3 regions of the Streptomyces sp. NPDC001828 genome follow, and region 3 is predicted to be linked to each of the others. Evidence: riboswitches for the same ligand, from Rfam matches in the RefSeq annotation. Region 3 holds a riboswitch; each other region holds the start of a gene.
What was found. Region 3 has a riboswitch for cobalamin ahead of ACFYZA_RS26065 (cobalamin biosynthesis protein). Riboswitches for the same ligand answer to the same signal wherever they lie in the genome.
Positions count from the first base shown of each region.

Region 1: another riboswitch for cobalamin. It lies ahead of ACFYZA_RS29325 (ribonucleoside-diphosphate reductase subunit alpha); the one in region 3 lies ahead of ACFYZA_RS26065 (cobalamin biosynthesis protein).
Region 2: another riboswitch for cobalamin. It lies ahead of ACFYZA_RS04495 (CoA-acylating methylmalonate-semialdehyde dehydrogenase); the one in region 3 lies ahead of ACFYZA_RS26065 (cobalamin biosynthesis protein).

Region 1 covers NZ_JBIATV010000012.1:110,537-120,667, reverse strand. Annotated here, with positions in the region: gene ACFYZA_RS29350 (HD-GYP domain-containing protein) at 1-254, shown strand, start outside; gene ACFYZA_RS29345 (HD-GYP domain-containing protein) at 256-1,512, shown strand; gene ACFYZA_RS29340 (hypothetical protein) at 1,630-2,610, shown strand; gene def (peptide deformylase) at 2,667-3,299, shown strand; gene ACFYZA_RS29330 (ribonucleotide-diphosphate reductase subunit beta) at 3,372-4,385, opposite strand; gene ACFYZA_RS29325 (ribonucleoside-diphosphate reductase subunit alpha) at 4,385-6,769, opposite strand; cobalamin riboswitch at 6,894-7,034, opposite strand; gene mctP (monocarboxylate uptake permease MctP) at 7,131-8,750, opposite strand; gene ACFYZA_RS29315 (DUF3311 domain-containing protein) at 8,747-9,034, opposite strand; gene ACFYZA_RS29310 (LuxR C-terminal-related transcriptional regulator) at 9,178-10,131, opposite strand, start outside.
Region 2 covers NZ_JBIATV010000001.1:962,015-972,145, reverse strand. Annotated here, with positions in the region: gene ACFYZA_RS04505 (enoyl-CoA hydratase/isomerase family protein) at 1-341, opposite strand, end outside; gene ACFYZA_RS04500 (acyl-CoA dehydrogenase family protein) at 338-1,486, opposite strand; gene ACFYZA_RS04495 (CoA-acylating methylmalonate-semialdehyde dehydrogenase) at 1,491-2,990, opposite strand; cobalamin riboswitch at 3,214-3,399, opposite strand; gene ACFYZA_RS04490 (short-chain fatty acyl-CoA regulator family protein) at 3,426-4,844, opposite strand; gene aceA (isocitrate lyase) at 5,221-6,510, shown strand; gene aceB (malate synthase A) at 6,634-8,310, shown strand; gene ACFYZA_RS04475 (MBL fold metallo-hydrolase) at 8,420-9,289, opposite strand; gene ACFYZA_RS04470 (hypothetical protein) at 9,454-10,131, opposite strand, start outside.
Region 3 covers NZ_JBIATV010000010.1:61,862-71,992, forward strand. Annotated here, with positions in the region: gene ACFYZA_RS26025 (neutral zinc metallopeptidase) at 1-72, shown strand, start outside; gene ACFYZA_RS26030 (VOC family protein) at 103-492, shown strand; gene ACFYZA_RS26035 (hypothetical protein) at 648-1,991, opposite strand; gene ACFYZA_RS26040 (alpha/beta hydrolase) at 2,348-3,478, opposite strand; gene ACFYZA_RS26045 (class II aldolase/adducin family protein) at 3,566-4,219, opposite strand; gene ACFYZA_RS26050 (GH25 family lysozyme) at 4,325-5,122, shown strand; gene ACFYZA_RS26055 (anion permease) at 5,253-6,521, shown strand; gene ACFYZA_RS26060 (hypothetical protein) at 6,554-6,778, shown strand; cobalamin riboswitch at 6,900-7,042, shown strand; gene ACFYZA_RS26065 (cobalamin biosynthesis protein) at 7,137-8,093, shown strand; gene ACFYZA_RS26070 (cobyric acid synthase) at 8,075-9,619, shown strand; gene ACFYZA_RS26075 (putative cobaltochelatase) at 9,708-10,131, shown strand, end outside.

The DNA of each region.
Region 1 (10,131 bases), on a different contig from region 3:
CCGTCACCGAGCTGGAGCGGTGTGCGGGCGCGCAGTTCGACCCGAGGATGGTGGAGGGCCTGGTGCGGGCGCTGTCCCGGTACGGGTGGCACGTGGAGGTCACCGCGGACGAGCCCGCGACCCCGGCCACGCGCGGAAACGTGCCTCCGCCCCGGCCGCCCCACGCCCCCGGGGCGGACCCGCGCCCCGGGCCGCCCCCCGCCGGACCCGCCCAGCGCTCCGAGCCCCGCCCCTCCAACGCCCAGGGGGCCTGACGTGCCCGCCCGGCCCACCGCCCCCGTGCTCGCCGTCCACGCCCTGGCCGGGGCGCTCACCGTCTGGGCGATCTGGGCGACCCTGCGCGACGGGCTCGCCGACCCCGGCACCGCGGCTGCCTTCGGCGTGCTCATCGCGGTGGGGGAGCTGGCCCGGTGGGGCGCGCGGGAGGGGGAGCGGGACCCGGCGCCGCTCGCCTCCGCCGGAGCGCTCGGCTACGCGCTGCTCGGGCAGAACGCCGGGCACGCCGGTGGCCACGGGGTGCTCCAGGTGATCGCCGTGGTGGTGGCGTCGGCGCTGCCCGGATCCGTACCGCACGTGGCCGTCGGACGCGGGCCGCGCCCCGACCAGGCCGCGCGGAGGGTGCTGACCGTCGCCTTCGCGGCCGTCTGCTTCCAGCCGCTGTACAACTCCGGGCTGCTCGACGACTGGTTCGGGCACGGACCGTACTTCGCGTTCGTTCTCCTGCTGCTGCTCCTGCTCACCGCGCTGTGCGACGCGGTGGTCGCCGCCCTGCTGCTCCGCGCCCGTACGCACTACCCCTTCGGCCCGTTGCTGCGGGACGAGCTGCGCGGCCTCCTCGGCATCGGGTCGGCCGTCTGCGCCACCGGCACGGTGATCGCCCTCGCGGTCGCGGTCGCCGGGCTGTGGGCGCTGCCCGTGTTCTGCGTGCCGCTGCTCCTCACCCAGCTGGCCTTCCGGCGGTACGCGGCCGTGCGCGTCACCTACCGCCAGACCATCACCTCACTGGCCCGCGCCACCGAGATCGCCGGATACACCAAGGCGGGCCACGCCCGCCGGGTCGCCGAGCTCAGCCGGGCCGTCGGGCGCGAGCTGGGTCTGTCCGAGAGCGAGCTGACCGTCCTGGAGTACGCGGCCCTCATGCACGACATCGGGCAGCTCTCGCTGCTCGACCCGGTCCCCGCCGGGGCCACCGCCGAGCTGCCCGCCGCCGAACAGCGCCGGATCGCGCTGCTCGGCGGCGCGGTGGTGCGCCAGACCGGGGTGCCCGCCGATGTGGCCCTCATCGTCGAGCGGCAGGCCGACCCGTACCGGGAGCAGCCGCTGCCCGCCAGAATCGTCCGCACGGTCAACGCCTACGACGATCTGGCGGAGGGCTCGGAGGGGCCCGGCGGATCCCTGAACGCACTCGAACAGCTGCGCCTGGGCACCGGCCGTGACTACCATCCCCAGGTTGTCGAATCCCTGGCACGCGTGCTGGCCCGAGGCTGTCTGACCCGGGTGTCTCCTGGGTAACCCAGGAGTAATGAGCGGCCTTCCGGCTGGGCATGGTTGGATGCGAAAAGAACCCAGAAAACTGGGAGACCGTAAGACCGACCCGGTAGTCGGGGCCGGTCTGGGCAGGCGGGAATCGTGAGGATCTTCGGCAAGGGACGGCACCGGCCCTCCGCCTCGTGGCGGCAGGCCACAGACCGTGCGTTCACGCTGATCGGCGACGGCCGGTACGAGGACGCCGGGGCGCTGCTGACGCGCGCGGCGGACCTGGAGCCCTGGCTGTCCGAGTCCTGGTTCAACCTGGCGCTCCTGCACAAGTTCCGGCACGACTGGGAGCAGGCGCGGGCCGCCGGGCTGCGGGCCGTGGCGCTGCTCGACAAGGAGAGCGGCGCCCCCGACTGGTGGAACGTGGGCATCGCGGCCACCGCCCTGCAGGACTGGCCGCTGGCCCGCCGCGCCTGGCAGGCCTACGGCCTGAAGGTGCCGGGCGAGGCCACCGGCAGCGGCGAGCCCGTCGGCATGGAGCTGGGCAGTGCCGCAGTGCGCCTGTCGCCCGAGGGCGAGGCCGAGGTGGTGTGGGGCCGCAGGCTGGACCCGGCCCGCATGGAGGTCCTCTCCATCCCGCTGCCCTCCTCGGGCCGCCGCTGGGGCGAGGTCGTCCTGCACGACGGCGTCCCGCACGGCGAGCGCACCACCGCCGCGGGGCCGTCCTTCCCGGTGTTCGACGAGATCGAGCTGTGGGCGCCCTCGCCCGTGCCGACCTGGGTGGTCCTCCTGGAGGCGGCCACCGAGACCGACCGGGACGCCCTGGAGCGCCTCGCGGCCGACGCCGGCTTCGCCGCCGAGGACTGGTCCTCCTCGGTACGCCTGCTCTGCCGGGCCTGCTCCGAGTCGGAGATGCCCAGCGACGAGGGCGACGGCGAGCACCTCGACCCGCACGACCACAGCGAGCCCGGCCACCCCGGCCCGCTCGGCCACCGCACCAACGGCGACCTGTGGGTCCCCGAGCGCGAATGCGGCATCGCGGCCCCCGCGGGCCTGGTGCGCGGCCTGCTCGACGGCTGGGTGGCCGACAACCCGGACAGCCGGGAGTGGCGGGATCTGGAAGAAGTCTGCTGAACCGGCCTTAGGCTGGTACGGATCGAATCGGGATTTCAGGAAGGCTCACGGCGGACATGGCGCAGCAGGAGACGGACCAGCAGGTCGAGAACGACGGGTTCGTCGTGGACACGGAGGACTGCGAGGCGCGTGAGCTGGCCCACCGCGAGCGTGGCACCGCCCGCCCGGTCACGGTCGTCGGCAACCCGGTGCTCCACAAGGAGTGCAAGGACGTCACCGCGTTCGACGGCGAGCTCGCCCAGCTCATCGACGACATGTTCGCCAGCCAGAAGGCGGCCGAGGGCGTGGGCCTCGCGGCCAACCAGATCGGCGTGGACCTGAAGGTCTTCGTGTACGACTGCCCGGACGACGAGGGCGTGCGGCACGTGGGCGCCGTCTGCAACCCGGTGCTCGAAGAGCTGCCGGCCGACCAGCGCGTCCTGGACGAGTCCAACGAGGGCTGCCTGTCCGTGCCGACCGCGTACGCCGAGCTGGCCCGCCCCGACTACGCGGTGGTCAGCGGTCAGGACGCCGAGGGCAACCCCGTCAAGGTGCGCGGCACCGGCTACTTCGCGCGCTGCCTCCAGCACGAGACGGACCACCTGTACGGCTACCTGTACATCGACCGCCTCTCCAAGCGCGACCGCAAGGACGCGCTGAAGCAGATGGCGGAGGGCACCCCGCGCTACGAGACCGTGCCGAACAACTGACGTACGCCACAAGCGAGTCGAGGCCCCGCTCCCCCCGTGGGAGCGGGGCCTCGCCCGTGGTGCGTCAGGAGGCTAGAACTCCTCGTCGAAGCCGACCGAGCCCTCGACCGCGACCTGGTAGGCGGAGGGGCGGCGCTCGAAGAAGTTCGTCAGCTCCTGGACGCCCTGGAGCTCCATGAACGAGAACGGGTTCTGCGAGCCGTAGACCGCCGGGAAGCCGAGCCGGGTGAGCCGCTGGTCGGCGACGCACTCCAGGTACTCGCGCATCGACTCGGTGTTCATGCCGGGCAGGCCCTCGCCGCACAGGTCACGGCCGAACTGCAGCTCGGCGGCGACCGCCTCCTTCAGCATGTCGGTGACCTGCTGCTCCAGCTCGTCGTCGAAGAGCTCGGGCTCCTCCTTGCGGACGGTGTCCACGACCTCGAAGGCGAAGTTCATGTGCATCGTCTCGTCGCGGAACACCCAGTTGGTGCCGGTGGCGAGGCCGTGCAGCAGGCCCCGGCTGCGGAACCAGTAGACGTAGGCGAACGCGCCGTAGAAGAACAGGCCCTCGATGCAGGCCGCGAAGCAGATCAGGTTGAGCAGGAAACGGCGGCGGTCGGCCTTGGTCTCCAGCCGGTCGAGCTTCTCCACCTCGTTGATCCACTTGAAGCAGAACTGCGCCTTCTCGCGGATCGAGGGGATCTCCTCGACCGCGTCGAACGCGGCCGCGCGGTCCTCCGGGTCGGGCAGGTAGGTGTCGAGCAGCGTCAGATAGAACTGGACGTGCACGGCCTCCTCGAAGAGCTGACGGCTCAAGTAGAGCCGCGCTTCCGGGGAGTTGATGTGCTTGTAGAGCGTCAGCACCAGGTTGTTGGAGACGATCGAGTCGCCCGTCGCGAAGAACGCGACGAGACGGCCGATCATGTGCTGCTCGCCCGGTGTCAGCTTCGCGAGGTCGGCGACGTCGGAGTGGAGGTCGACCTCCTCGACGGTCCAGGTGTTCTTGATCGCGTCCCGGTAGCGCTCGTAGAAGTCCGGGTAGCGCATGGGACGCAGGGTCAGCTCGAAGCCCGGGTCGAGGAGGTTCTTGTCGGTGGAGCTCATTACTGGCAGGCCTCGCAGGACTCGGGGTTTTCCAGGGAGCAGGCGACCGCGTCGGCGTCGGGCGCGGCCTGCTGGACGGGGATGGTGGCGGCCTGGGCGGCGCGGGCGATGCGGGTCGCCGGGCGCGAGCGCAGGTAGTACGTCGTCTTCAGGCCCTGCTTCCAGGCGTACGCGTACATCGACGACAGCTTGCCGATGGTGGGCGTCTCCAGGAACAGGTTGAGCGACTGCGACTGGTCGAGGAAGGGGGTGCGGGCGGCGGCCATGTCGATCAGGCCGCGCTGCGGGATCTCCCACGCCGTGCGGTACAGGGCGCGCACGTCGGCCGGGATCCAGCCGAAGTCCTGCACCGAGCCGCTGGCCTCGCGCAGCGCCTCGCGGGACTGCGCGTCCCACACGCCGAGCTTCTTGAGCTCCTCCACCAAGTAGCCGTTCACCTGGAGGAATTCACCGCTGAGCGTCTCGCGCTTGAAGAGGTTGGAGACCTGCGGCTCGATGCACTCGTACACGCCCGCGATGGAGGCGATGGTCGCGGTCGGGGCGATCGCGAGGAGCAGCGAGTTGCGCATGCCGACCTTGGCGATACGTTCCCGCAGGGCCGCCCAGCGCTCCGGCCAGGTCAGCTCGACGTCGTAGTGGTCGGGGTGCAGCACACCGCGCGCGGTGCGGGTCTTGTCCCAGGCGGGCAGCGGGCCCGACCGCTCGGCGAGGTCGGTGGAGGCCTCGTAGGCGGTGAGCATGATCCGCTCGGAGAGCCGGGTGGAAAGGGCCTTCGCCTCGGGGGAGTCGAAGGGCAGGCGCAGCTTGAAGAAGACGTCCTGCAGACCCATCGCGCCCAGGCCCACCGGACGCCAGCGGGCGTTGGAGCGGCCCGCCTGCTCGGTCGGGTAGAAGTTGATGTCGACGACCCGGTCCAGGAAGGTCACCGCGGTGCGGACGGCGTCGTCCAGGCGCTCCCAGTCGATCTCCCCGCCGTGGGCTCCCTCGACCACGAACGCGCCGAGGTTCACCGAGCCGAGGTTGCAGACGGCCGTCTCGCCGTCGTCCGTGACCTCCAGGATCTCGGTGCACAGGTTGGAGGAGTGGACCGTGTGGCCGGGCTCCGCCGTCTGGTTGGCGGTGCGGTTGGAGGCGTCCTTGAACGTCATCCAGCCGTTGCCGGTCTGCGCGAGGGTGCGCATCATGCGGCCGTACAGGTCCCGGGCCGGCATGGTCTTCCGGGCGAGCCCGGCGGCCTCGGCCTCGCGGTAGGCGGCGTCGAACTCCTCGCCCCACAGGTCGACGAGCTCGGGCACGTCGGCGGGCGAGAACAGCGACCACGTGCCGTCGGCGTCCACCCGGCGCATGAACTCGTCGGGGATCCAGTGCGCGAGGTTCAGGTTGTGCGTGCGGCGCTGGTCCTCGCCGGTGTTGTCGCGCAGCTCCAGGAACTCCTCGATGTCGGAGTGCCAGGTCTCCAGGTACACCGCGGCCGCGCCCTTGCGCCGGCCGCCCTGGTTGACCGCGGCCACCGAGGCGTCGAGGGTCTTGAGGAACGGGACGATGCCGTTGGAGTGGCCGTTGGTGCCCCGGATCAGCGAACCGCGGCCGCGGATGCGGGAGTACGAGAGGCCGATGCCGCCGGCGTGCTTGGAAAGGCGGGCCACCTGGTGGTAGCGGTCGTAGATCGAGTCGAGCTCGTCGAGCGGCGAGTCGAGCAGGTAGCAGGACGACATCTGGGGGTGCCGGGTGCCGGAGTTGAAGAGCGTGGGGGAGGACGGCAGGTAGTCCAGGCGGCTCATCAGGCCGTACAGGGACGCCACTTCGTCCAGGGCGCGGACCGACTCGTCCTCGGCGAGGCCGGACGCCACGCGCAGCATGAAGTGCTGGGGGGTCTCGACGACCTTGCGGGTGATCGGGTGGCGCAGCAGGTAGCGGGAGTAGAGGGTGCGCAGGCCGAAGTAGCCGAAGCGGTCGTCGGCGCCGTCGGCGATGGCCGAGTCCACCAGGGCGTCGAGACGGGCCGCGTGGGCGCGGACGAACTCGACGGTCCGGTCGGCGATCAGGCCCTCCTGGTGGCCCACCTCGACCGAGCCGGAGAAGGACACCGCGCCCTGGGTGGCGGCCTCTTCGGCGATGGTGATCGTCAGGAGGCGGGCGGCGAGCCGGGAGTAGGCCGGGTCCTCGGAGATGAGCCCCGCGGCCGCCTCGGTGGCCAGCTCGCGCAGCTCGGCCTCGTCGGAGCGGGCGTTGCGGCCCCGCAGCGCGGCGGCGGCGACCCGGCCGGGGTCGGTGTCCGCGAGATCGGCGGTGAGCTCCGTCAGGGTCCGCAGCAGCGCGGTCCCGGGGGCATCCGCGAGCTCTTCGGTGATCGCTGAAGCGGGATCCGCTGGGGCGATGGTCACGTGGGGGCACTCCCTCGCTCGGCACGGGGCCTTCGGGGGAGGCGTCGGCGCGCGTCGGGGCAGCCCTCAGCGCGTCGTCCACCGGCCCAACCGCGAGGCCCGGACGTCTGGCATCCGGTTCGGTCGACCCGGACGCACCGTCGGCAGGTGTTCGGACTCGACCCGTACAAAGACGTACAGGTCATACCGTTGCGGGACAGTTCCGGATTCCCACCGGATTCCCCTGCGGCGACAGCGAGCACGAGCATACATGTGGGGGGTGCCTCATCGGGCACCCCCCACATCTTGTGTCGCCACACGGAAGGGCCGCCGCACCCTCTCGGATGCGGCGGCCCTTGGCCGTACGGGGCGTGGCGCCGGATCAGTGCGCCGAGCCCGCCGTCGCCGGGGGGAGCTCGACGGCGACGCCCGGGTCGCCGGCGTCGGCCGTGTAGTCGGCGGGGGAGGTTTCGTCGATGCCGTCGGGGGCCTTCACCGCGCGCAGGACGAAGGTCAGGACGACCGTCACCACCACGTTCATCGCGAAGGCCGTCAGGCCGATGTAGCCGATCTCGCCGATGCCGGGGATCTCCTTGGAGGAGCCGCCGAAGTGCTTCTGCGTGGGCGAGGCCACCCCGTACGCGGCGAGCGTGCCGTAGACCATGCCGACCGCCCAGCCGGCGAGCAGCGCCCAGCGGTGGAACCAGCGGGTGAACAGGCCGCCGACCAGGGCCGGGAAGGTCTGCAGGATCCAGATGCCGCCGAGCAGCTGGAAGTTGATCGCGACCGTCTTGTCCATGGTCAGGACGAAGACCAGCGCGCCGACCTTCACCACGAGCGAGACCAGCTTGGAGACCTTGGCCTCCTGCGCGGGTGACGCGTCCGGCTTGATGAAGTCCTTGTAGATGTTGCGGGTGAAGAGGTTCGCGGCCGCGATCGACATGATGGCCGCCGGGACCAGCGCACCGATGCCGATCGCCGCGAAGGCGACGCCCGCGAACCAGTCCGGGAACATGTCCTCGAACAGCTGCGGAATGGCCAGCTGCCCGTTGCTCACCTTGACGCCCGCCGCGATCGCCATGAAGCCGAGCAGCGCGAGCAGCCCCAGCATCAGGGAGTACAGCGGCAGGATCGTGGTGTTGCGGCGGATCACGTTGCGGCTGCGCGAGGACAGGGTCGCGGTGATCGAGTGCGGATACATGAACAGCGCGAGCGCCGAGCCGAGGGCGAGCGTGGCGTACGTCCACTGGCTCGACTCGCCGGGCGCGATGGCCCCGGTCGGCTTGCCGCCGGGCGGACCGGCGAACTTGTGCTGCGCGGCGCTGAAGATCGCGTCGAAGCCGCCCAGCTTGATCGGGATGTAGATGATCGCCACCGCGATGACGAGGTAGATCAGGCCGTCCTTCACGAACGCGATCAGCGCGGGGGCGCGCAGGCCCGAGGAGTAGGTGTACGCCGCGAGCACCGCGAACGCGATGAGCAGCGGCAGGTCCTTGACGAACCAGTTGCCGGACTCGCCGCCCACGCCCATGACGTCCAACACTGCCTGGATGCCGACCAGTTGGAGCGCGATGTACGGCATCGTGGCGAGGATGCCGGTGATCGCCACCGCGAGCGAGAGGCCCTTGGAGCCGAACCGGCCGCGCACGAAGTCCGAGGTGGTGACATAGCCGTGTTTGTGCGACACCGACCACAGGCGCGGCAGGAAGGTGAAGATCAGCGGGTACACGAGGATCGTGTAGGGCACCGCGAAGAAGCCGGCCGCGCCCGCCGCGTAGATCGCCGCGGGCACCGCGACGAAGGTGTACGCGGTGTAGAGGTCGCCGCCGAGCAGGAACCAGGTGACCCAGGTGCCGAACGACCGCCCGCCCAGGCCCCATTCGTCGAGGCTGGCCTCGTTCTCGGCCTTGCGCCAGCGGGCGGCCATGAAGCCGATGACCGTGACGGCCAGGAAGAAGAAGATGAAGACGCCGAGTGCGACGCCGTTCACGCCGTCCTTCACTTGGACGCACCCCCCTCGGTGTCGTCGGAGGTGCGCGGGGCGGGGGCGGTACGCGAACGCTGGTCGTGCTGCCACAGCTTGTACGCGATCATCGTGAGCACCGTCGAGATCAGCACCCAGAGCATCTGGTACCAGTAGAAGAACGGGATGCCGCCGAGCGCAGGATCCGTCTTGGCGTACGAGCTCACCCACAGCATCGCCACGAAGGGCGCGATCAGGCAGAGCGCGATGACCACGCGCGAGGGCGTGATCACCGGTCTCTTCACTTCCGTCGATTCCGGCATTGGGTGGTTCCGTCCCCTCACGATCACCTGTGCGTTGGATCACTTGGTAATGCGCAGGAAATCTAGGGGAGAGATTCGGTCAAGGGAACCCCCGTCCGGATTCCGGACGGGTCACGAGTTCGGCCAACTCCCCTTTCGTGGACTCAGAGCCAGCCCTCCTTGGCCGCCCGCACCCCCGCCTCGAAGCGGCTGCGCGCACCCAGGCGGGACATGAGTTCCGAGCTCATCCGGCGCACGGTGCGCAGGGAGATCCCGAGCCGCCGCGCGGCGATGTCGTCCGTGCACCCGATGCCGAGGAGCAGCAGCAACTCCCTTTCCTGCGGCGAGAGATCGTGCTCGTTGCGGCGCGGGGCCTCCCCGAAAGGGGTGCCCGACTCCCACAGGTGGTCGAACAGCACGACCAGGGCGTTGACCAGGCCCCGGCTGCGCACTTCGAGGGCGCCGGCCCGCGCGTCCTCCGGGTCCACCGGGACCAGCGCGGCGCTGCGGTCGACGATCACCATCAGCATCGGGACGATCGGCACTGTGCGCGCCTCGCCGCCCAGGTCGGAGTACCAGCGCACGTACTCCAGGGTGGCGGCGTCATTGCGGAAGCTCTCCTGGTAAACGCTGCGGATCCGCACCCCGCGCTCCAGGGCCAGCTCGTCGAGGGGCTGGCTCGCGTCCATGGTGTCGGGGAGTTGGGCGCCGCCGGGCAGCAGGGAGAGGCACTCGGCGCGGGCGCTGGAGGCCAGGTCCTCCAGGCGTTCGCGCACCGCGTCCACGCCCTGGATGCGGTCGACCACGTCGTGCCGGAAGGTGCCGCTCTCGCTGAACTTGGCGAGGATCGCCGCCACCGCCTGCTGGGCCCGCTCGACCTGGCGTCTGCGTTTGGTCAGTTCGGCCTCGGCGCGCGAGAGCAGGAACGCGAACCCGACATCCGGGTTGAACGGTGCGATCGGGTCCGAAGCGTCGTCCATGAGGACGAGCCGCAGGTCGGCGAGATGGGCGAGCGCCGACCTGACCTCGCTCTCGGGCCACCCCAGCTGTTCGGCCAACTCCGGTACGCCATAACTCGGTTGCTCAAGCAGGAGCCGGTAGACGGTTTCGGTGGACTG
Region 2 (10,131 bases), on a different contig from region 3:
ACGATGCCGTCCATGAGGGCCACATACGGCTTGCGGTAGCGGGCGATGCGGACGTTGAGGCGGTACTCGTCGCGCCAGAAGTCCGCCGAGGCGCTGCCGCCCGCGCGCGCGTCCTCGTAGATGGAACGGATGTCACCGCCCGCGCACAGGCCGCGCTCGCCGGCGCCACGGATCAGGACGGTCTCGACGGCGGGGTCGTCCTCCCAGGCGGCGAGCGCTTCGTCGACGCGGCGGACCATGGTGTGGCTGAGCGCGTTGAGCGCCTTGGGGCGGTTGAGGGTCACGTATCCGGTGTGGCCCTCGGTGTGCAGCAGGACCTCGTCCTGTCCGTCCGGGCTCATCGCAGGTTCTCCGTGAGTCCTCGGGCGACGATGACGCGCATGATCTCGTTGGTTCCTTCCAGGATCTGGTGCACCCGGAGATCGCGCACGATCTTCTCGATGCCGTACTCGCTCAAGTATCCGTACCCGCCGTGCAGCTGAAGTGCCTGGTCGGCCACGGTGTAGCCGGTGTCGGTGGCGAAGCGCTTGGCCATGGCGCAGAGCTGGGCGGCCCCCGGGTCACCTCCGTCGAGTGCCTGGGCCGCGGTGCGGACCAGGGCACGGGCGGCGGTGAGTTCGGTGGCCATGTCGGCGAGGCGGAACTGGAGCGCCTGCGCGTCGAGCAGCCGGGCGCCGAACGCCCGGCGGTCGGCGAGATGGGCGAGGCTGCGGTCCAGGGCGCTCTGGGCGCCGCCGAGCGAGCAGGCCGCGATGCCGAGGCGGCCGCCGTTGAGGCCGTTCATGGCGATGCGGAAGCCCTCCCCCTCCTCGCCCAGGCGCCGCTCCGCCGGGACGCGCACCTGATCGAGAACGACCTGGCGGGTGGGCTGAGCGTTCCAGCCCATCTTGCGCTCGTCGGCGCCGAAGGAGAGCCCCGGGTCTGTGCGTTCGACGACGAACGCGGAGATGCCTCCGGGGCCGTCGCCGCCGGTGCGGGCCATGACGATGTACACGTCGGAGGCCCCGGCCCCGGAGATGAACTGCTTCACTCCGGTCAGGACGTAGTGGTCGCCTTCGCGCTCGGCGCGGGTGCGCAGGGCCGCCGCGTCCGAGCCCGCGCCGGGTTCGGTGAGGCAGTAGCTGCCGAGGGTCTCGGCGGAGCAGAGGCCGGGCAGCCAGCGGTCGCGCTGGTGCTGGTCGCCGTACCGGTCGATCATCCAGGCGACCATGTTGTGGATGGAGAGGTATCCGGCGATGGAGGGGCAGCCGGTGGCGAGCACCTCCAGGACGAGCACGCCGTCGGCGCGGGTGAGCCCGGAGCCGCCGGACTCCTCCCGCACGTAGATGCCGGCGAGGCCGAGCCGGGCCGCGCGGCGCAGCACGTCGACGGGGAAGTGCTTGTCCTGGTCCCACGCGATGGCGTGCGGGGCGAGCTGCTCCTGGGCGAAGTCGAGGGTCACTTCGGCCAGGGCGAGCTGGTCCTTGCTGAGCAGGGTCGTGGTCACCGGGTCACCCCATCGTCGGGATGGTGAAGCTCGCGCCCTCCTTGACCCCGGAGGGCCAGCGCGAGGTGACGGTCTTGGTGCGGGTGTAGAAGCGGACGGCGTCCGGGCCGTGCTGGTTCAGGTCCCCGAAGCCGGAGCGCTTCCAGCCGCCGAAGGTGTGGTAGGCCACCGGGACCGGGATGGGCACGTTCACGCCGACCATGCCGGTGTTGACCCTGCGCGTGAAGTCGCGGGCGGTGTCTCCGTCGCGGGTGAAGATGGCGACCCCGTTGCCGTACGGGTGCTCACTGGGCAGTCGCAGGGCCTCCTCGTAGTCGGCGGCCCGCACGACGCACAGCACCGGGCCGAAGATCTCCTCGCGGTAGATCCGCATGTTCGGCCGTACGTGGTCGAAGAGCGAGGCTCCGGCGAAGAAGCCGGTCTCGCTCCCGGGCAGCGTGAACCCCCGCCCGTCCACTACGAGTTGGGCTCCTTCGGTGGCGCCGATGCCGACGTAACGGTTGACCCGGTCCAGCGCGTCGCGGCTGACCAGGGGGCCGAAGTCGGCGTCCGGGTCGTCGGAGCGGCCGATGCGCAGGGTGGCGATGCGTTCCTTGAGCCGGGCGACCAGGGCGTCGGCGGTCTCCTCGCCGACGGGGACGGCGACCGAGATCGCCATGCAGCGCTCGCCCGCCGAGCCGTAGCCCGCGCCGATCAGCGCGTCCACGGCTTGGTCCAGGTCGGCGTCCGGCATCACGATCATGTGGTTCTTGGCGCCGCCGAAGCACTGGGCCCGCTTGCCGTGGGCCGCGGCGGTGGCGTAGATGTGCGCGGCGACGGGGGTCGAGCCGACGAAGCCGAGCGCCTGGACCCGTGGGTCCTCCAGGAGGGTGTCGACCGCTTCCTTGTCGCCGTTGACCACGTTGAGCACACCCGGCGGCAGCCCGGCCTCAAGGAAGAGTTCGGCGAGGCGCAGCGGTACCGACGGGGCACGCTCGGAGGGCTTCAGGACGAAGGCGTTGCCGCAGGCGAGTGCGGGTGCGGCCTTCCACAGCGGGATCATGGCGGGGAAGTTGAAGGGGGTGATGCCGGCGACGACCCCGAGCGGACCGCGCAGTGAGTGCACGTCGATGCCGGAGCCGGCGTTGTCGGTGAACTCACCCTTGAGCAGGTGCGGAATCCCGGCCGCGAACTCGACGACCTCCAGGCCGCGTTGGATGTCGCCGTGGGCATCGGCGACGGTCTTGCCGTGTTCGGACGAGAGCAGCCGGGCCAGCGACTCCCGCTCTCCTTCGACGAGTTGGAGGAAGCGGAGCAGCACGCGGGCCCGTCGCTGCGGATTCCACCCGCCCCAGTCCCGCTGCGCCTCCTCGGCGTTGGCGATGGCCGCCTCGGTGTCGGCGCGGCCGGCGAGGGGGACCCTGGCCCGCACCGCGCCGGTGTTGGGGTCGTACACGTCGGCATGGCGGCCGGAGGTTCCGGTGGTGTGCTTTCCGCCGATGAAGTGGGTGAGTTCACGGACCATGGAAACCTGCTCTCGTCAGGTGGGATCCGAGGAGGGCGCGGCTTGCCGGCGGGACGGCACCGATCGGGGTGCGCGGCGCCCGCAAGGCGCGGGACAGCGAAGGACCGAAGCCTTCGACGAGTCACGAACGCGCGGACAGGGCCGTGCGCTTCGGGAACTCCGACGGATCACCAGGGCCGTGGTCACGTACCGGTGCCATGCGTGTCTTCTCCATCCTCGTGGACAACACGGAACACCCCACGGCCGGTATCCTGACTCCCGGATCAGCGCACATCGCCCGCCTTCCCGACGTCTCACACGTCAGTGGCGTACCGCTCGGCGACACACTCCCCGGTCACAGTGGCGGGACCGCGCCGGATTCACACCGGCTTCCCTGCACCGCGGGCTTACCCACGAACATATAGTTGGACGTCCTAGTAAGTCCACCCCCGCCCGTCAGCCGATGCCCGGCTTCTCTTCGGCCACCGGGTAGGGGACGAAGGTGCTGCTGTTCTCGTCGACGGCGAGGCGCCGGTCCAGCGGCGGTACGGCCCGCTGCGGGCAGTCGGTGCGTTCGCACAGGCGGCAGCCCATGCCGATGGGGACGGCGGCGGAGGTACTGGCGAGGTCGAGGCCGTCGGAGTACACCAGCCGTGCGGCGTGCCGGAGTTCACAGCCGAGCCCGATGGCGAAGGTCTTGCCCGGCTCGCCCCAGCCGCCCCGGTGGCGGGAGACCGCCCGGGCGGTCCACAGATAGCGCCGGCCGTCCGGCATGGCCGCCACCTGGACGTGGATGCGGCCGGGTGCGGCGAACGCCTCGTACACGTTCCACAGCGGGCAGGTGCCGCCCGCCCGTGAGAAGTGGAAGGCGGTGGCGGACTGGCGCTTGGACATGTTGCCCGCCCGGTCGACCCGCACGAAGGAGAAGGGCACCCCGCGCAGCCGGGGGCGTTGCAGCGTGCTGAGGCGGTGGCAGATCGTCTCGTAGCCGAGTCCGAAGTGGTCGGTCAGGCGCTCGATGTCGTAGCGGGATTCCTCGGCGGCCGCGTGGAAGCGGCGGTAGGGCAGGATCAGCGCGGCGGCGAAGTAGTTCGCGATGCCGATCCGGGCGAGCGGCCACGCGGCGGAGTCCTGGTCGAAGTCCTCCGAGGCGAGGGCGGAGATTCCCTCCGCGTGTTCGAGCAGGGCGAGTTGGGTGGCCATCCGGAACGCCTGCTGGCCCGGGCGCAGCCGGCTGGAGAGATGCAGGACGCGGGCGCCGGGGTCGTAGTGGTGCAGGAGCCGGCCGGAGTCCGCGGCGGTCCGCACGCCGTGCCGTTCGGCGAGGCGCGCGGAGAGCGCGCGCAGGACTTCCCCGGGGCGTACGCCGGTCTCGGCGGCCAGGTCCTCGGCGGCGAGGTCGATGTCGTGCAGGTAGTTCTGCCGCCGGTAGAAGAACTCGCGGATCTCCTCGTGCGGGGAACGCGGCTGTGCCACCGCGCCGAGCCCCCGCCCCTCCGCGACCTCGGCGAGCCGCTCGGTCAAGTGCTGGTTGCGACGGCCCAGTTCGACCAGGACCGAGGCCACGGCGGGCATGCGCGCGGCGAGGTCCGCGAGGTCGGACGCGGACACCCGGCCCACGGAGACCTCGCCGGTGAGCGCGTCCCGCAGATCGGCGACCAGGCGGCTGGTGTCGCGCTCGGAGAAGAATCCCGGATCGACGCCGAAGGCCTCGGTCAGGCGCAGCAGCACGGGCACGGTCAGGGGCCGGGAGTCGTGCTCCATCTGGTTCAGATAGCTCGGGGAGATGGCGAGGGTGCGGGCCAGGTCGGCCTGGCTCATCCGCCGTTCCTCCCGCAGCCGGCGCAGCCGCGCCCCCGCGTACGTCTTGCTCACCCGTGGCTCCCGTGTGGTCACGATCGTCGGCATTGCCCGCGATCGTAGCCGTCCGGGTGCCTCGTACGGGCTTCGCAAAGTTGGCAATGTGCGGGCGGAAGATGCGCAGAACTTGGCATCTTTCCACGGTTGTTGGCACTGAGTGCCAATGCCAGAGTCGTATCGCGGCCCGCCGAACTCCGTCGGGCGGAGCGGATCCGGGGCGCGACTTCACGCCCTGACGTCGGCACTCCCGGCGTCTCCGCCCGGCTCTGCACCATTGCTCGAATGGCCGGCCAGGGGTCCGACGGGCCGCAGCCCCACCATCACGACGGCACCCAGTGCCGATCATTCGCACAGTTCACGACGCACAGGTTACGACTCCCGGGAGACGGTCATGGCACAGGCAGACACGATGACGGCGGCGGCCGCGGAGCTGGCGCGGCGGTGGGCGAGCGATCCGCGGTGGCAGGGGATCGAGCGCACCTACAGCGCCGAGGACGTGGTGCGGCTCTCCGGCAGCGTCCGCGAGGAGGCCACGCTGGCCCGGCGGGGAGCCGAGCGGCTGTGGCGCCAACTGCACGAGCGGGACTACATCCACGCCCTGGGCGCGCTCACCGGCGGGCAGGCCGTCCAGCAGGTGAAGGCCGGCCTCCAGGCGATCTACCTGTCCGGCTGGCAGGTGGCCGCCGACGCCAACCAGGCCGGGCACACCTACCCCGACCAGAGCCTCTACCCGGCCAACTCCGTGCCCCAGGTGGTGCGTCGGATCAACAACGCCCTGCTGCGCGCCGACCAGATCGCGACCGCCGAGGGCGGCACGGACACCACCGACTGGCTGGCCCCGATCGTCGCCGACGCCGAGGCCGGCTTCGGCGGACCGCTCAACGCGTTCGAGCTGACCAAGGCGATGATCACGGCGGGGGCGGCCGGCATCCACTACGAGGACCAGCTCGCCTCCGAGAAGAAGTGCGGCCACCTCGGCGGCAAGGTCCTCGTCCCCACCTCCCAGCACATCCGCACCCTGAACGCGGCGCGCCTCGCCGCCGACATCGCCGACGTCCCCACCCTGATCGTCGCCCGCACCGACGCGTTGGCTGCCAACCTGCTCACCAGTGACGTGGACGAACGCGACGCGCCTTTCGTGACCGGCGAGCGCACGGCGGAGGGCTTCTACCGGGTGCGCAACGGCATGGCACCCGTCATCGCCCGTGGACTCGCCTACGCCCCCTACGCGGACCTCATCTGGGTCGAGACGGGCACCCCCGACCTGGCACAGGCCCGTGAGTTCGCCGAGGCCGTCCACGCCGAGCACCCGGGCCAGATGCTGGCCTACAACTGCTCGCCCTCCTTCAACTGGAAGGCGTCCCTGGACGACGACCAGATAGCCAAGTTCCAGCGCGAACTCGCCTCCATGGGCTACCGCTTCCAGTTCATCACCCTGGCCGGCTTCCACTCCCTCAACCACGGCATGTTCGACCTGGCCCGCGGCTACGCCGAGCACGGCATGACCGCGTATGTCGACCTGCAGGAGCGGGAGTTCGCCGCCCAGGAGCACGGCTTCACCGCCGTGAAGCACCAGCGCGAGGTCGGCACCGGCTACTTCGACCAGGTCTCCACGGCCATCAACCCGGCCTCCTCCACCACGGCCCTGGCGGGCTCCACCGAGGAGGAGCAGTTCCACTAGCGGTCGCCCGCCGGCCGGAAGGCCGGGCCCCGCTCGCCGCCCGATCCGCCATCCCCGTGTCCAGGGCGGGGGCCGCACGACCGCCTCCGTCCGGCCCCCGCCCCTCCCGCTGAGGAGACCCGCATGACCCTCTCCGCCCCGACCAGCCGTGCCCAGGTGCTCGGCGCTCCGGGACATCGGCACGACGAGATCCTCACGCCCGGGGCCCTGGAGTTCCTCGGCTTCCTCGTGGACGAGTTCGGCGACCGGCGCCGGCACGTCCTGAGGGAACGCGAGCGGGTGGCGTCCCGCCTCGCCTCGGGTTCACCGTTCGACTTCTCCGTCGCCACGGCCGGCATCCGTGCGGACGCGTCCTGGCGCGTGGCGCCGCCCGCGCCCGGCCTGACCGACCGCCGGGTGGAGATCACCGGCCCCCCGGAGCGCGGCATGGCGGTCGACGCCCTCAACTCGGGCGCGCGGGTGTGGACGGCGGACTTCGCGGACGCCACCGCCCCCACCTGGGCCAACATCATCGGCGGCCAGCTCACGCTGCTCGACGCGATCGAGCGGCGGATCGACTTCACCACCCCAGAGGGCAAGCGCCACCGGCTCGGTGAACGGATCGCCACCATCGCCGTACGGCCCCGTGGCTGGCATCTCACCGAGGAGCACCTGGAGTTCGGCGGCCGCCCCGCACCCGCCTCCCTCGTCGACTTCGGGCTCTACTTCTTCCACTGTGCCCAGCGGCAGATCGACGCCGGGCACGGCCCGTACTTCTCCCTGCCGAAGCTGGAGGGCCGCGACGAGGCACGGCTGTGGAACGACATCTTCGTCTTCGCCCAGGAGCGTCTCGGCATTCCCCGTGGCACGGTCCGGGCCACCGTCCGGATCGAGACGGTCACGGCGGCCGTCGCCATGGAGGAGATCCTCTACGAGCTGCGCGAGCACAGCGCGGGGCTCAGCGCGGGGCACTGGGACTACGTCTTCAGTCTCGTCAAGACCTTCGGCCACCGCACCGACTTCCTGCTGCCGGACCGGGCCAGGGTCACCATGACGGCCCCCTTCATGCGGGCCTGCGCCGAACTCCTGGTGCGTACCTGCCACAAGCGGGGCGCCCACGCCATCGGCGGCACGGCCGCGCAGGTGCCGAGCGGGGACGCCGACGGCTGCCAGGCGACACTGGCCAAGGTCCGGCTCGACAAGGAACGCGAGGCCGAGGACGGCTTCGACGGCTCCGGGGTCGCTCACCCGGCGCTCGTAGCCGTCTGCCGCGAGGTCTTCGACGGGGTGCTCGGCGCCCGCCCGCACCAGATCGACCGCACCCGTGACGACGTCGAGGTGACGGCCGCGCAGCTCGTCTCCGTGCGCCGCACCAGCGCGCCGCCCACCCCGGAGGGCGTCCGGACCAATGTGGGGGTCGCGCTGCGCTACTTCGCGGCCTGGCTGCACGGGCGGGGGGCCGTCGCCCTCGACGGGCTGGTGGAGGACGCCGCCACGGCCGAGATCGCGCGCGTGCAGATCTGGCAGTGGCTGCGGCACCGCGCGGTCGAACGCCCGGCGGTGCTGAAGCTCATGAAGGCCGAACTCGCCTCCCTGGGCACGGAGTACCCCCGGTCCACGGTCGACGCCGTACGCGGACTCTTCGAACGGGCCGCGCTGGCGCGGGAGTTGCCCGACTTCTTCACCACCGACGCCTACTCCCGCCACCTCGTGCACCACCCGGAACCCCGCTGCGCCCCGCCGCCGCTTCGGCACATGGTGGAGGCCGGCCCGCTCGGCCGGCCGGGCGCGCGCGGGGTCCACACCGACGACCGGGGCTGAGGGGCCCGGGTCGGCCGCCGGGCAGAGGGCCGGCGGCCGCTGTGGAGAGGGGCGTGGAACGGATTGGGAGATCCGTTCCACGCCCTTCACGCGCTCGCGCGAGCCGCCGTCACCAGCGAACGGCGGTGAAGTCGACCGGCCGGGGCTCCAGTTGAAGGGTGCGTTCCGTCAGCGCCCGCAGCCGCCTGGACATCTCGGCGGCGGGCAGCCGGTGGCGGTCGCCGTGGCCCGGCAGTACCCATTCGAAGCGGAGCCGCCCGGCGTTCCTGGCCAGGGAGGCGGCCTGCTCCTCGATGGAGTACCAGGTGACGCTGTCCGCCACCGCCAGGTCCCCGGCGGCGCGTGACCAGTAGAAGCTGTCACCGCTGAAGCAGTACCGGTTGTCCGCGAGGTAGAGCACGCTCCCCCGGGTGTGGCCGGGCAGCGGGTGGACGGTGACCCCTTCGGCGATCTCCACGGGGTCGATGCCCCTGATCACCCGGTCGGCGTCCGGGGCCGCGTCGAGGTCTCCCTCGTGGATCCACAGGCGGGCTCCGAAGTGGTCCGCGTACCGGCGGCCGTGCGCGGCGTGGTCCCGGTGCGTCAGGAGTACGTCGGTCACCGGGCTCAACGCCGCGTAGCGCTCGGCGAGTTCGGCGCTCCAGCGCGGGGTGTCGATCATCATCGCCGTGCCGGAAGGCCGCAGCAGGAGGTAGGAGTTGGCCGCGGCGGTGTGTGGGGAGTTGTGCCCGCAGATCCACAGCCCGTCGTCCAATTCCATCGGAAACGGGTCGAGGGACTGGTCCGCCCGCCCGGACCTGCGGCGGATGGAGCGGGTGGGGCAGGCGAAGACGGCGGCGTGCAGACGCCGGGTCTCCGCCGCGTCGCTGGGGGGACGCCGGATCCGCGACTTGCCGTCGACCTCGCCGATCAGCTCGGGCGCGAACTGGCGGGCGACATCGCAGTTGGTGCAACGGTCGTCCACGTACCAGTCGTCCATGGCAGGGCTCCTTCGACAGAGGGGCGTGCTGAACCAGGGCCGTCACCGGTCTGCCAACTCCCTTACGGATGCGGCTGGTTGCGGTGACCGAACGGCCAAGTATTCACACCGACCGCCCCTCTCGCACATGGCCGACCACTGAGCGGCCGGGCCGCGCGCCGCGTTCAGTGAACGGCGCCGAGCGTCCTTCCGGTGCTGAGCACCCCACTGAGCTGGGCCGACTGACCCGCTGCCGCCTTCACGGCGAGCGTCGTTCCGGAGCCGTCGGCGCGCACCTGGCCCGTCACGGCGATCCGGGTGACGGCCCGGCTTCCGGCGGCCAGGAGGTACTGGGTGCCCGAGGGTGCGCTCCAGTGGGCGGCGGCGAGGATGTGCTGGTTGAAACGGCTGCAGTACGAGGTGTCGCGCGCGTCGGCGACCAGGGTGCCGGGCTCCCGTGGTGTCGTCGCGGGCGGCTGGAACCGCACGGTGGCCCGCCCCGGGCCGTTCCAGGTGTCGGCCCTGGAGCACAGCCACTCCGCTTGGCCCGCGCCCTCCGGCAGTTGCTGTTCCGCGAACACCCAGTTGTTCACCGCCCGTACGCCGTCCCCTGCCGTGGACCGCAACGTACAGGCCGTGTGCGACCAGCTCACCAGGGCTGCCGCGCTCGTCGCTTCGCGGGGCTGGCGGGCCGGGGCGCCGCTGCCCGGCGGCGGGGTGTAGGTGAGGTGGACCGGCGACAGGCCGCCGAGGTCGGTGAGCAGAAAGGCGTGCTTCTCGGCGATGCGCTCGGAGGAACGCAGTTGCAGGGCGGGCCAGTTGGAGCAGGGACCGGTGAGGCCGGGACGCGGCACCGCGTCGCT
Region 3 (10,131 bases):
CGCCAGCAGTGGTTCTACACCGGCTACCAGACGGGCGACATGGCCCGCTGCAACACCTTCGCGTCCCGCTGAATCCGGCTCGGCCCGGAAGGAGTGACCGGCATGAGCATGTATCCGACGGTCCTGTACGACGACGCGAAGGCGGCGATCCGCCGGCTCAAGAACGCCTTCGGCTTCACCGAGGTGTGCGTGTACGAGGACGAGCACGGCAGCGTGACGCACGCCGAGCTGTCCTACGGGACGGGTCTGGTGATGGTCGGCTCCAGGGGCCGCGAGGGCGTCTTCGCCGAGGCCATGGCGGACAGCGGCCCGGTGGGGGTCTACGTGGTGGTCGGCGACGTGGACGCGCACCACGCCCGCGCCGCCGAGCAGGGCATGGAGATCCTCATGGAGCCGGCGGACCAGGACTACGGCTCGCGGAACTACACGGCGCGGGACGCGGAGGGCAATGTGTGGAGCTTCGGCACGTACGCGCCGGGCGGCGGGGAGTGAAGGGCCCCGGGCCAAGGGCCCGGGGCCCCGGACCCTTGGGCGGGGCGCCGGATCTCGGGGCGCACCCCTGGCCCCAACAGGCCGTCGGAGAAGGCGGGTTGAAGGCGTAGGACGTCCCGCCCCCGGGGTGGGCGGGGTGGTCGCTACGCGCGTCGCTACACGGAGCCGGTGTGGACCTGGAAGGCGGCGCGGCGGACCGCCTTGGCCAGGGCGGGGTCGGGGTGGGCGGCGGCGAGGGCCACCAGGACCTGGACCGTGCGCGGATGTCCGACGGCCCGCACCTCGTCGAGCAGCGCCGGGACCGTGCCCTGCACCGCCGAGTCGAGGTGGCGCACCAGGAGCTCGCTCTCGCCGTGGTCGGCCACGGCGGCGGCCGTGTCGACCCACAGCCAGGTGGACTCCTCCCGGGTGAGCACCCCGAGCACGTCCTCGGGGTCGCCGCCGTCGTACTCGGCGAGCCAGAGCAGGGCGTAGGGGCGGAGGCACGTTTCCGTCACGGCGGCGCGCACCCCGGCCTCGGCGGGCGATCCCACGACCCGCAGCGCCTCGAAGGCGAGCCCGCGCAGCAGCGCGTCGTCGCCCCGGGCCACGTCGAGGAGCTCGGTGACGGCGCTGCCGACGGTCCGCGCGGCGGTCCACGCGCGGTACTCGGCGCGGGCCGGCCCGGGGGTGAGTCCCGCGCAGCCGCGCAGCATGTCCTCGGCGGGCTGCTCGATGTTGCCGGCCGGGCTCTGGGCGGCGACGCAGATCTGCTCCAGCTTGACCCACACCGCCCAGTTGCCGAGCGGGGTCAAGGTGGCCTGGTCCTCGCCGAGGACGAGCGCGCCGACGGCGGCGAGGCCTGCCAGGGCCCAGCCGAGGAGGTGGGGAAGCAGGGGCGGCATCGAGACGGGGTCGGGCTGAGGCCCGTAGGGGACCTCGCAGCGCTCCTCGCGCAGCTCGGCGACCCGCTGTTCCAGCAGGTCGAGCAGGGCCGGTACGAGGACCGGCCCGTTGGAGAGCTGGAGGAGGGAGAGCACCTGGGGAACGGCCTCGACGACCTCGGCGACGGCGGTGGGGGCGATGTCGTCGGGCGCGGGATGGACGAGGGACCACGCGTCGAACAGGGCGACCCAGCCGCGCAGGACGGCCGCGTCGTCACGGTCCCAGGCGCGCAGCCGCCAGCCCGGCCGCACGGTGGCGCCGTGCAGTTCGACGAGCCCCGCGAGCCGGGCCCGGTCCCAGCCGGCCCGCACCTGAGCGGGCGTCAGGCCCAGGGCGGCGGCCGCCCGCTCGGTGTCCGGCGCGGGCAGCGGTCCCGGGCGGCCGGGGCCGGGGGCGGCGCCACGGGCGCGCTCGGCGTCGGTCCAGCGGGCGACGCGTACGGCGTCGGCGAGCACCGCCCTGGCCTGGCGGGCCAGTTCGGCCGCGGCCGGGGTGCCCGCGGGCGGGCGCGGGGCCGGCCGGGTGCGCCGGTCGGTCGCGGCCCTGCGGGCGGCGGCAAGAGGTCGGGCTTGCATCGGGTGCGGAGCGCGGACAAGCCGCAGTCTGGAGTCGCGCGGCAACTTCTCTTCAGGCTTCCGGGACGTCACGCATGCAGTCTTCCCGGTCACTGCCCGAAAGCCCAAACGGAACCGGCCGCCGAAGACACGCCAGGGACGCCGGGGGCGGCCGGGGATCGGGGGGTCGCCCCCTCGTGGGGCAGCGCTCGTTTCCCGCCGGAGCGGCCAACCGGAATCGGCCGCGGGCGGCCGGGGCGGTGTGGCCGGGACCGCTCGGTGGCCGGGAGTCGCCCCGTGGGATGAACACGGCCCGGTGACCGTCCGAAAGCGTAAGCGGAATCACGCCCGCCCCGGTCGCGGCGGCGACGGGGGCGTCACATGAGCGGGGTGAGGAACCGGCGCAGGGTTTCTTCGTAGCCGGCCGGGTCCGCGTTCCACATCGAGGCGTGCGGGGCGCCCTGGACCGGATGCAGGGTGATGAGTTCCGGCCGCCGGCCGGCCAGTTGTCGCGAGGGGCCCCAGGGGGCGACGGTGTCGTCGGGGCCGTGGAAGAGCAGTGTCGGGACGCGTAGGGCCCTGGGGTCGACGGCTTCCTGGAGGCGGTCGCCGTGGATGCCGGTGCGGCCCTGGGCCGCGCGGACCGCGAGCGGCAGCAGCGGGCCGGGGGTGCGGCGGGCCGAGGCGAGGGCCTTGAGGGTGAACTCCCAGTCCAGGACCGGCGAGTCGAGGACGATGCCGGCGATGCGCTCGCGCAGCGCGGAGCGGGTGGCGGCGTGCAGGGCCATCGTGGCGCCGGTGGACCAGCCGTGCAGGATGACGCGCTGGGCCCCGGCGCGCAGGGCGTAGCGGATCGCGGCGTCCAGGTCGCGCCACTCGGAGTCCCCGAGGTGGCCGAGCCCGTCCGGGGAGCGGGGCGCGCCCGCGTCGCCGCGGTAGGCGGGGACGAGGACCGGCAGGTGCTGGCGGCGCAGGAACTCCACGATGTTGAGCGGGTGTTCGCGGGTGGTGCCGAGCCCGTGCACGGCGATCACCCAGGTGGCGCGCTCGCCCGGCGTCAACCAGGCGGGCAGCGGGCCGAGTTCGGCCGGGATCTCGACGTCCCGGTGCTCGATGCCGAGCGCGGTGTTGGGGGTGCCCCGGTGCGTCTGCGGGGTGAGCCGCAGACGGTCCCCCGCCGCGAGGGTGCCGTGGGTGACCCGTTCCAGGCGGCGCACCACGGTGTCCGCGCTGTGCGGGGCGCCGTCGAGCACGGGGCCGACGACGGCGTGGGTGCCGTCGTCGCCCGCGAGTCCGTAGGTGCCCGGACGCAGCGCGGCGAGCGAGCGGGTCAGGGTGATCCGGCCGGGCGCCAGGGCGTGCACGGTCAGCGGCGGGTCGGTGGGCAGCGGACGGCCCGGCGCCGCCTTGAGCGCGGCGTCGCTGGCGAAGCGTCCGGCGACGACCGCTGCCGCCCCGACGCCGAGGAGTGTGGTGACGGCCGCTGCCGTCTTCGTAGCGGGGCGCACGCGTTCAGTCTCGGGGCGGGGCGGCGGGGATGCCAGTGGGCGTGGCCCATCGGTGCGGCGGCCGTGGCGCGTGCGGGGCCGCCGGGCCTACGGCTGTCCGTAGCCGCGCAGCTTCTCGCCCACCTCGTCGAGCTGGCCGGGGGTGAGCAGGGAGGGGGTACGGCCGGGCAGGGCGGCGGCGGTGAGCCACAGGCGGCACATCCACTCCAGCTGGGCGGTGCGGTCGTAGGCCTGGGCGAGGGAGGCGCCGTAGGTGACCGTTCCGTGGTTCCGCAGCAGACAGCCGCTGCGGCCCTCCAGGGCGCGCAGCATGTTCGCGGCCAGCTCCTCGCTGCCGTACAGGGCGTACGGGGCGACCCGGACCGGGCCGCCGAGCGCGGCCGCCATGTAGTGGACCAGGGGAAGTTCGGCGACCAGCGTGGAGACGGCCGTGGCGTGCACGGCGTGGGTGTGGACGACGGCCCGGGCGTCGGTGCCCCGGTACACGGCGAGGTGCATCGGGATCTCGCTGGTGGGCCGGAGGGTGCCGAGGACCTGACGGCCTTCGAGGTCGACGGCGACCGTGTCGGCGGGGCCGAGCCGGTCGTAGGGCACACCGGTCGGGGTGACCAGGATCAGTTCGCCGACGCGCACCGACACGTTGCCCGAGGTGCCGACGACCAGTCCCTCGGCGGCGGTTCGCCTCGCGGTGTCGATCAGTTCGGCCCAAGCCGCGGCCGTCGCCGCCTCGTCGTCGCTCATGCGGGCGATCCTGCCAGGCGGGAGCGCCCCGGCGGCGGACCGGGCGGTGATCTTGGACTAGCCTCTGGGTGCTTTGTTCCGTACACCGGGTTTTCGGGGGAATGCATGACTAGCGGCCGTAATCCACTGCTTCGTCGGGTCCGGTCGCGGGTCGCACTCGCGGGATCCCTGGCCGCGCTCGTTCTCGGCTGCGCCGCGCTCGCGGCCCCGCCCGGGGCCGCCGCCGAGACCAGGCCCGCGGGCCACGACGTCTCCTCGCACCAGGGCAGCGTCGACTGGGCGGCGGCCAGGAGCCGGGGCGCCTCCTTCGTCTACGTGAAGGCGACCGAGGCGACGACGTACCGCAATCCCTACTTCGGCCAGCAGTACGACGGCGCCCGGAGGGCGGGTCTGGTCCGGGGCGCCTACCACTTCGCGGTTCCCGGCCAGTCCTCGGGCCGGGCGCAGGCCGACTACTTCGTGCGCAACGGCGGCGGCTGGACCGGCGACGGCTGGACGCTGCCGCCCGCGGTGGACCTGGAGCACAACCCGTACGGCAAGGACACCAAGGACGCCAAGGACACCAAGAGCCGCAGTTCCGCCAAGTGCTACGGCCTGAGCCCGGCCGCGATGACCCAGTGGATCGCCGGGTTCAGCGACGAGGTGCGGCTGCGCACCGGGCGCCGGCCGGTGATCTACACGACCGCCGCCTGGTGGAACGACTGCACCGGGCGCAGCCGCGCCTTCGGGCCGACCCACGCACTGTGGCTGGCCAGGTACGCCACCACGCCGGGCGCGCTGCCCGCGGGCTGGTCGTACTGGACGCTCTGGCAGTACGCGAACGGCGGCGGGAGCCTGCCGGGTGACCAGAATCTCTTCAATGGGAGTTTTGCGCAGTTGAAGCGGTTCGCGGCCGGGCGCTGAACGGGCCCCGCTCGCCGACGGGGAGCGAGAAACGGCCACGGTCACCGCTGCGCCCGCCCCAGTTCATCTTCCGTTCACTCAGGTTACTTACGTTCGTCCCGCCACTGACGTCGAACGATTGACTGGGTAAATGGAACACATCACGCTGCTGCTCGCGATTGTGATCGTGACAGCTCTCGTGTTCGATTTCACGAACGGTTTCCATGACACCGCCAACGCGATGGCCACCACCATCTCGACCGGCGCCCTGAAGCCCAAGACGGCGGTCGCCATGTCCGCCGCGCTCAACCTGGTCGGCGCGTTCCTGTCAGTGGAGGTCGCCAAGACGATCTCCGGCGGGATCATCGACGAAAAAGGCATCAGAACCGAGGTCATCTTCGCGGCCCTGGTCGGTGCCATCCTCTGGAACCTCCTGACCTGGCTGCTCGGACTGCCCTCCAGCTCCTCGCACGCCCTGTTCGGCGGCCTCATCGGTGCCGCGGTCATGTCGGCCGGCTGGGGCTCGGTCAACGGCTCCACCGTCGTCACCAAGGTGCTGCTCCCCGCCGTCGCCGCCCCGATCGTCGCGGGTGTCGCCGCGATGCTGGCCACCAAGCTCACGTACCGGATCAACCGGAACACCGACCCGAAGGCCACCGCCAAGGGCTACCGGGCCGGCCAGATCGCCTCGGCCGGTCTCGTCTCGCTCGCCCACGGCACCAACGACGCGCAGAAGACGATGGGCATCATCACCCTCGCCCTGGTCACCGGCGGAGTGCTGCACCCGGGCGCGAACCCCCCGCTGTGGGTCATCGTCTCGGCCGGTCTGGCCATCGCGATGGGCACCTACCTCGGCGGCTGGCGCATCATCCGCACCATGGGCAAGGGCCTGACCGAGCTGCGCCCGCCGCAGGGCTTCGCCGCCCAGACCGGTGCCGCCACCGTCATCCTGGCCTCCTCGCACATCGGCTTCTCGCTCTCCACCACCCAGGTCTGCTCCGGCTCCGTCATGGGCGCGGGCCTCGGCCGCAAGGGCGGAGTGGTCCGCTGGTCCACCGCGAGCCGCATGGCGGTCGCCTGGGTCCTGACGCTGCCGGCCGCCGGCCTGGTCGGCGCGGGCGCGGAGTTCCTCACCCAGCAGGGCACCTGGGGCATCGCCGCCGTCGCGGTCCTCCTGATCGCCGGCTCGGGCGTCATCTGGAAGCTGTCGCGCCGCCAGCCGGTCGACCACCACAACGTCACCGCCGACGAGGTCGTCGAGACTCCCGTGGCCGAGCCCGCCGGTGTCATCACCACCGCGATCGCCGCCGTCACCCCGCCCCCGACCGGCCTCGCCGCGGCGGCCGCCGACCTCAAGGCCACCATCCAGTCCCCGGCCCCGGTGGCCCCCGCCGATCCGCCCACCCCGGCGACGGTCTGACCCCGCTGCTCCGGCACAGCTAAGGAATCCTCATGCACATCGACTGGGCAGCTCTCGGCTCCGTCTTCGGCGTCAGCCTCGCGGTGACCGTCGGCCTGGTGGGCCTGTTCACCCTCGGCATCGTCGGCCTCACCAAGCGGGAGGCCGCGGCCTCCGGCACCGCGGGCAACGTGGCGATGGCCCGCACCGGCGCGTACGCCTGCTTCGCGCTCTGCGCGGCGGCCGTGGCGTACGGGATCTATCTGATCGTCGCCTGACCCGCGCGTCGCACCGCCCGACCCGCACGCACCACCCGAACCGCCCCGTGGCCCCCGCCGCGGGGCGGTTCGCCGTGACGCCGGGCACTCTCTCGCGCCGCAGGTCAACAGCAAGTTGACGGGTGTTCTCGCACCGTGGTGGACTGCACCGGCCAGCTACGGCGGCAGAAGAGGAAGCCGGTGCGAATCCGGCGCGGTCCCGCCACTGTCACCGGGGAGAGATCCCCGTGAAGCCAGGAACTCTCACCGCCGGTCACGTCGTACCAGGGCGCGGACACCCTGAGTGAGGACACACCGCCATGCGCGCCTGCCCGTCGAGACCTTCCGGCCCCCTCCGCGACGCCCCGGCGCGCTGAGCATGCGGGCCACTCGCACCTTCGCCTACGGCGCCGCGGCCGGGCTCATCGGCGACCTCCTGCTCGGCGACCCGCGCCGCGGCCATCCCGTCGCCGCGTTCGGCCGGGCGGCCGCCGCCGCCGAACGCGCACTGTGGCGCGACGACCGCGGCCGGGGCGCGCTGCACACCCTGGTGTGCGCGGGCGGCGCGGCGGGCGCCGCGGCCCTCGTCTCCCGTGCCGTACGCGGCCGCCCCCACGCATCCGTCGCGCTGACCGCCGCCGCCACCTGGACGGTGGTGGGCGGCACCTCGCTGGGCCGCGAGGCCCGCGCGATCGGCGGGGCGCTGGCAGCGGGCGACATCGAGGTGGCCCGGGAGCGCCTGCCGCACCTGTGCGGGCGCGACCCGCAGTCCCTGGACGCCGACGGCATCGCCCGCGCGGTCGTCGAGTCGGTCGCCGAGAACACCTCGGACGCGGTCGTCGGCGCCCTGGTGTGGGGCGCGCTCGCGGGCGTACCCGGACTCGTGGGCTTCCGGGCGGTCAACACCCTCGACGCGATGGTCGGGCACAAGTCGCCCAGGTACCGCCGCTACGGCTGGGCCTCGGCGCGCCTCGACGACGTGATGGGCTGGCCGGGCGCCCGCCTCACCGCCGTCCTCGCGGCCCTCGCGGGCCCCGACACCCGGGGCGCGGCACGGGCCTGGCGCGCGGACGCCGCCCGGCACCCGAGCCCCAACGCGGGCCCCGTGGAAGCCGCGTTCGCGGGGGCGCTCGGCGTACGGCTCGGCGGCACGCTCTCGTACGCGGGACGCGTCGAGCACCGGCCGGTCCTGAACGCGCCGGGGCGGGCCGTCGAAGTCGCGGACATCGAACGGGCGGTACGGCTCTCGCGCACGGTGGGCTGGCTGACGCTGGCCACCGCCGTGGTGGCGCGGGCCGCTGTGAGGAGGGGACGTACATGGGTGGCGGGCTGCTGATCGCGGGCACGACATCGGACGCCGGCAAGAGCGTCGTCACGGCCGGGATCTGCCGCTGGCTGGTGCGCCGGGGCGTCAAGGTCGCGCCCTTCAAGGGCCAGAACATGTCGCTGAACTCGTTCGTCACGCGCGAGGGCGCGGAGATCGGCCGGGCGCAGGCGATGCAGGCGCAGGCGGCCCGGGTGGAGCCGACCGCGCTCATGAACCCGGTGCTGCTCAAGCCCGGCAGCGACCGCTCCAGCCAGGTCGTCCTCATGGGCAGGCCGGTGGGCGAGCTGAGCGCCCGCGGGTTCTTCGGCACGTCCGGCGGGCCGTCCGCCGGGAACGCGCTGAGCGGAGGGCGCCGAGAGGCGCTCCTCGGCCCCGTCCTTGACTGCCTCGCGGAGCTCAGGAACACGTACGACGCCGTGATCTGCGAAGGCGCGGGCAGCCCGGCCGAGATCAATCTGCGGCGCACCGACATCGTCAACATGGGCATAGCGCGAGCCGCCCGGCTGCCCGTGGTGGTGGTCGGCGACATCGACCGGGGCGGCGTCTTCGCCTCGTTCTTCGGGACGACGGCGCTGCTGAGCCCCGAGGACCAGGCGCTGGTCGCGGGGTACGTCGTCAACAAGTTCCGGGGCGATGTGACGCTCCTGGAGCCCGGCATCGAGATGCTGCGCGGCCTCACCGGGCGGCACACCTACGGGATCCTGCCGTACGCCCACGGCCTGGGCATCGACGAGGAGGACGGGCTGCGCGTCTCGATGCGCGGGGCCGTGCGGGAGTCGGTGGTGACGCCTCCGGTCGGCGAGGACGTGCTGCGGGTCGCGGTCTGCGCGGTGCCGCTGATGTCCAACTTCACCGACGTGGACGCGCTCGCGGCCGAACCCGGCGTGGTCGTGCGGTTCGTGGACCGGCCCGAGGAGCTCACCGACGCCGACCTGGTGGTCGTGCCCGGCACGCGCGGCACGGTCCGCGCCCTGGAGTGGCTGCGCGAGCGGGGCCTGGCGGCCGAGCTCGCCCGCCGGGCCGCCGGGGGCCGCCCGGTCCTCGGCATCTGCGGCGGGTTCCAGCTGCTCGGTGAACACATCGAGGACGACGTCGAGTCGAAGGCGGGCACGGTGGCGGGCCTCGGGCTGCTGCCCGTACGGGTGCGGTTCGCCGCCGAGAAGACCCTGGCCCGGCCCGTCGGCGAGGCCCTCGGCGAGCGGGTCGAGGGGTACGAGATCCACCACGGGGTGGCCCAGGTCCTGGGCGGGGAGACCTTCCTGGACGGGTGCCGGGTGGGCTCGGTGTGGGGGACGCACTGGCACGGCTCCCTGGAGAGCGACGCGTTCCGGCGCCGGTTCCTCGAACGGGTCGCGCACGATGCGGGCCGCCGGTTCGTGCCCGCGCCCGACACCTCGTTCGGGGTGCTGCGCGAGGAGCAGCTCGACCGGCTCGGCGACCTGATCGAAGAACACGCGGACACCGACGCCCTGTTGCGCCTGATCGAGCAGGGTCCGCCCGCCGGGCTGCCCTTCATCCCGCCGGGGGCGCCATGACCAGGGCCGCCCCGCGACGCCCCGTGGACGCCCCGGCCAGTCTCGCGGGCCCCCGGCGTACAGCACTACTCGAAGGAGAGATCAGCACATGAGCACCCGGTATCCGTTCACCGCCGTCGTCGGCATGGACGACCTGCGCCTCGCGCTGCTCCTGAACGCGGTCAGCCCGGCGGTGGGCGGTGTCCTCGTCCGGGGCGAGAAGGGCACCGCCAAGAGCACCGCCGTGCGGGCGCTCGCGGATCTGCTGCCCGAGGTGACGGTCGTCGCGGGCTGCCGGTTCAGCTGCGACCCGGCCGCGCCGGACCCCGAGTGCCCGGACGGGCCGCACGAGAGCGGCCCCGGCACGGCCCGCGCGGCCCGCATGGTCGAGCTTCCCGTCGGCGCGTCCGAGGACCGCCTGGTGGGCGCCCTCGACATCGAGCGGGCGCTCGGCGAGGGCGTGAAGTCCTTCGAGCCGGGACTGCTCGCGGACGCCCACCGCGGCATCCTGTACGTCGACGAGGTCAACCTGC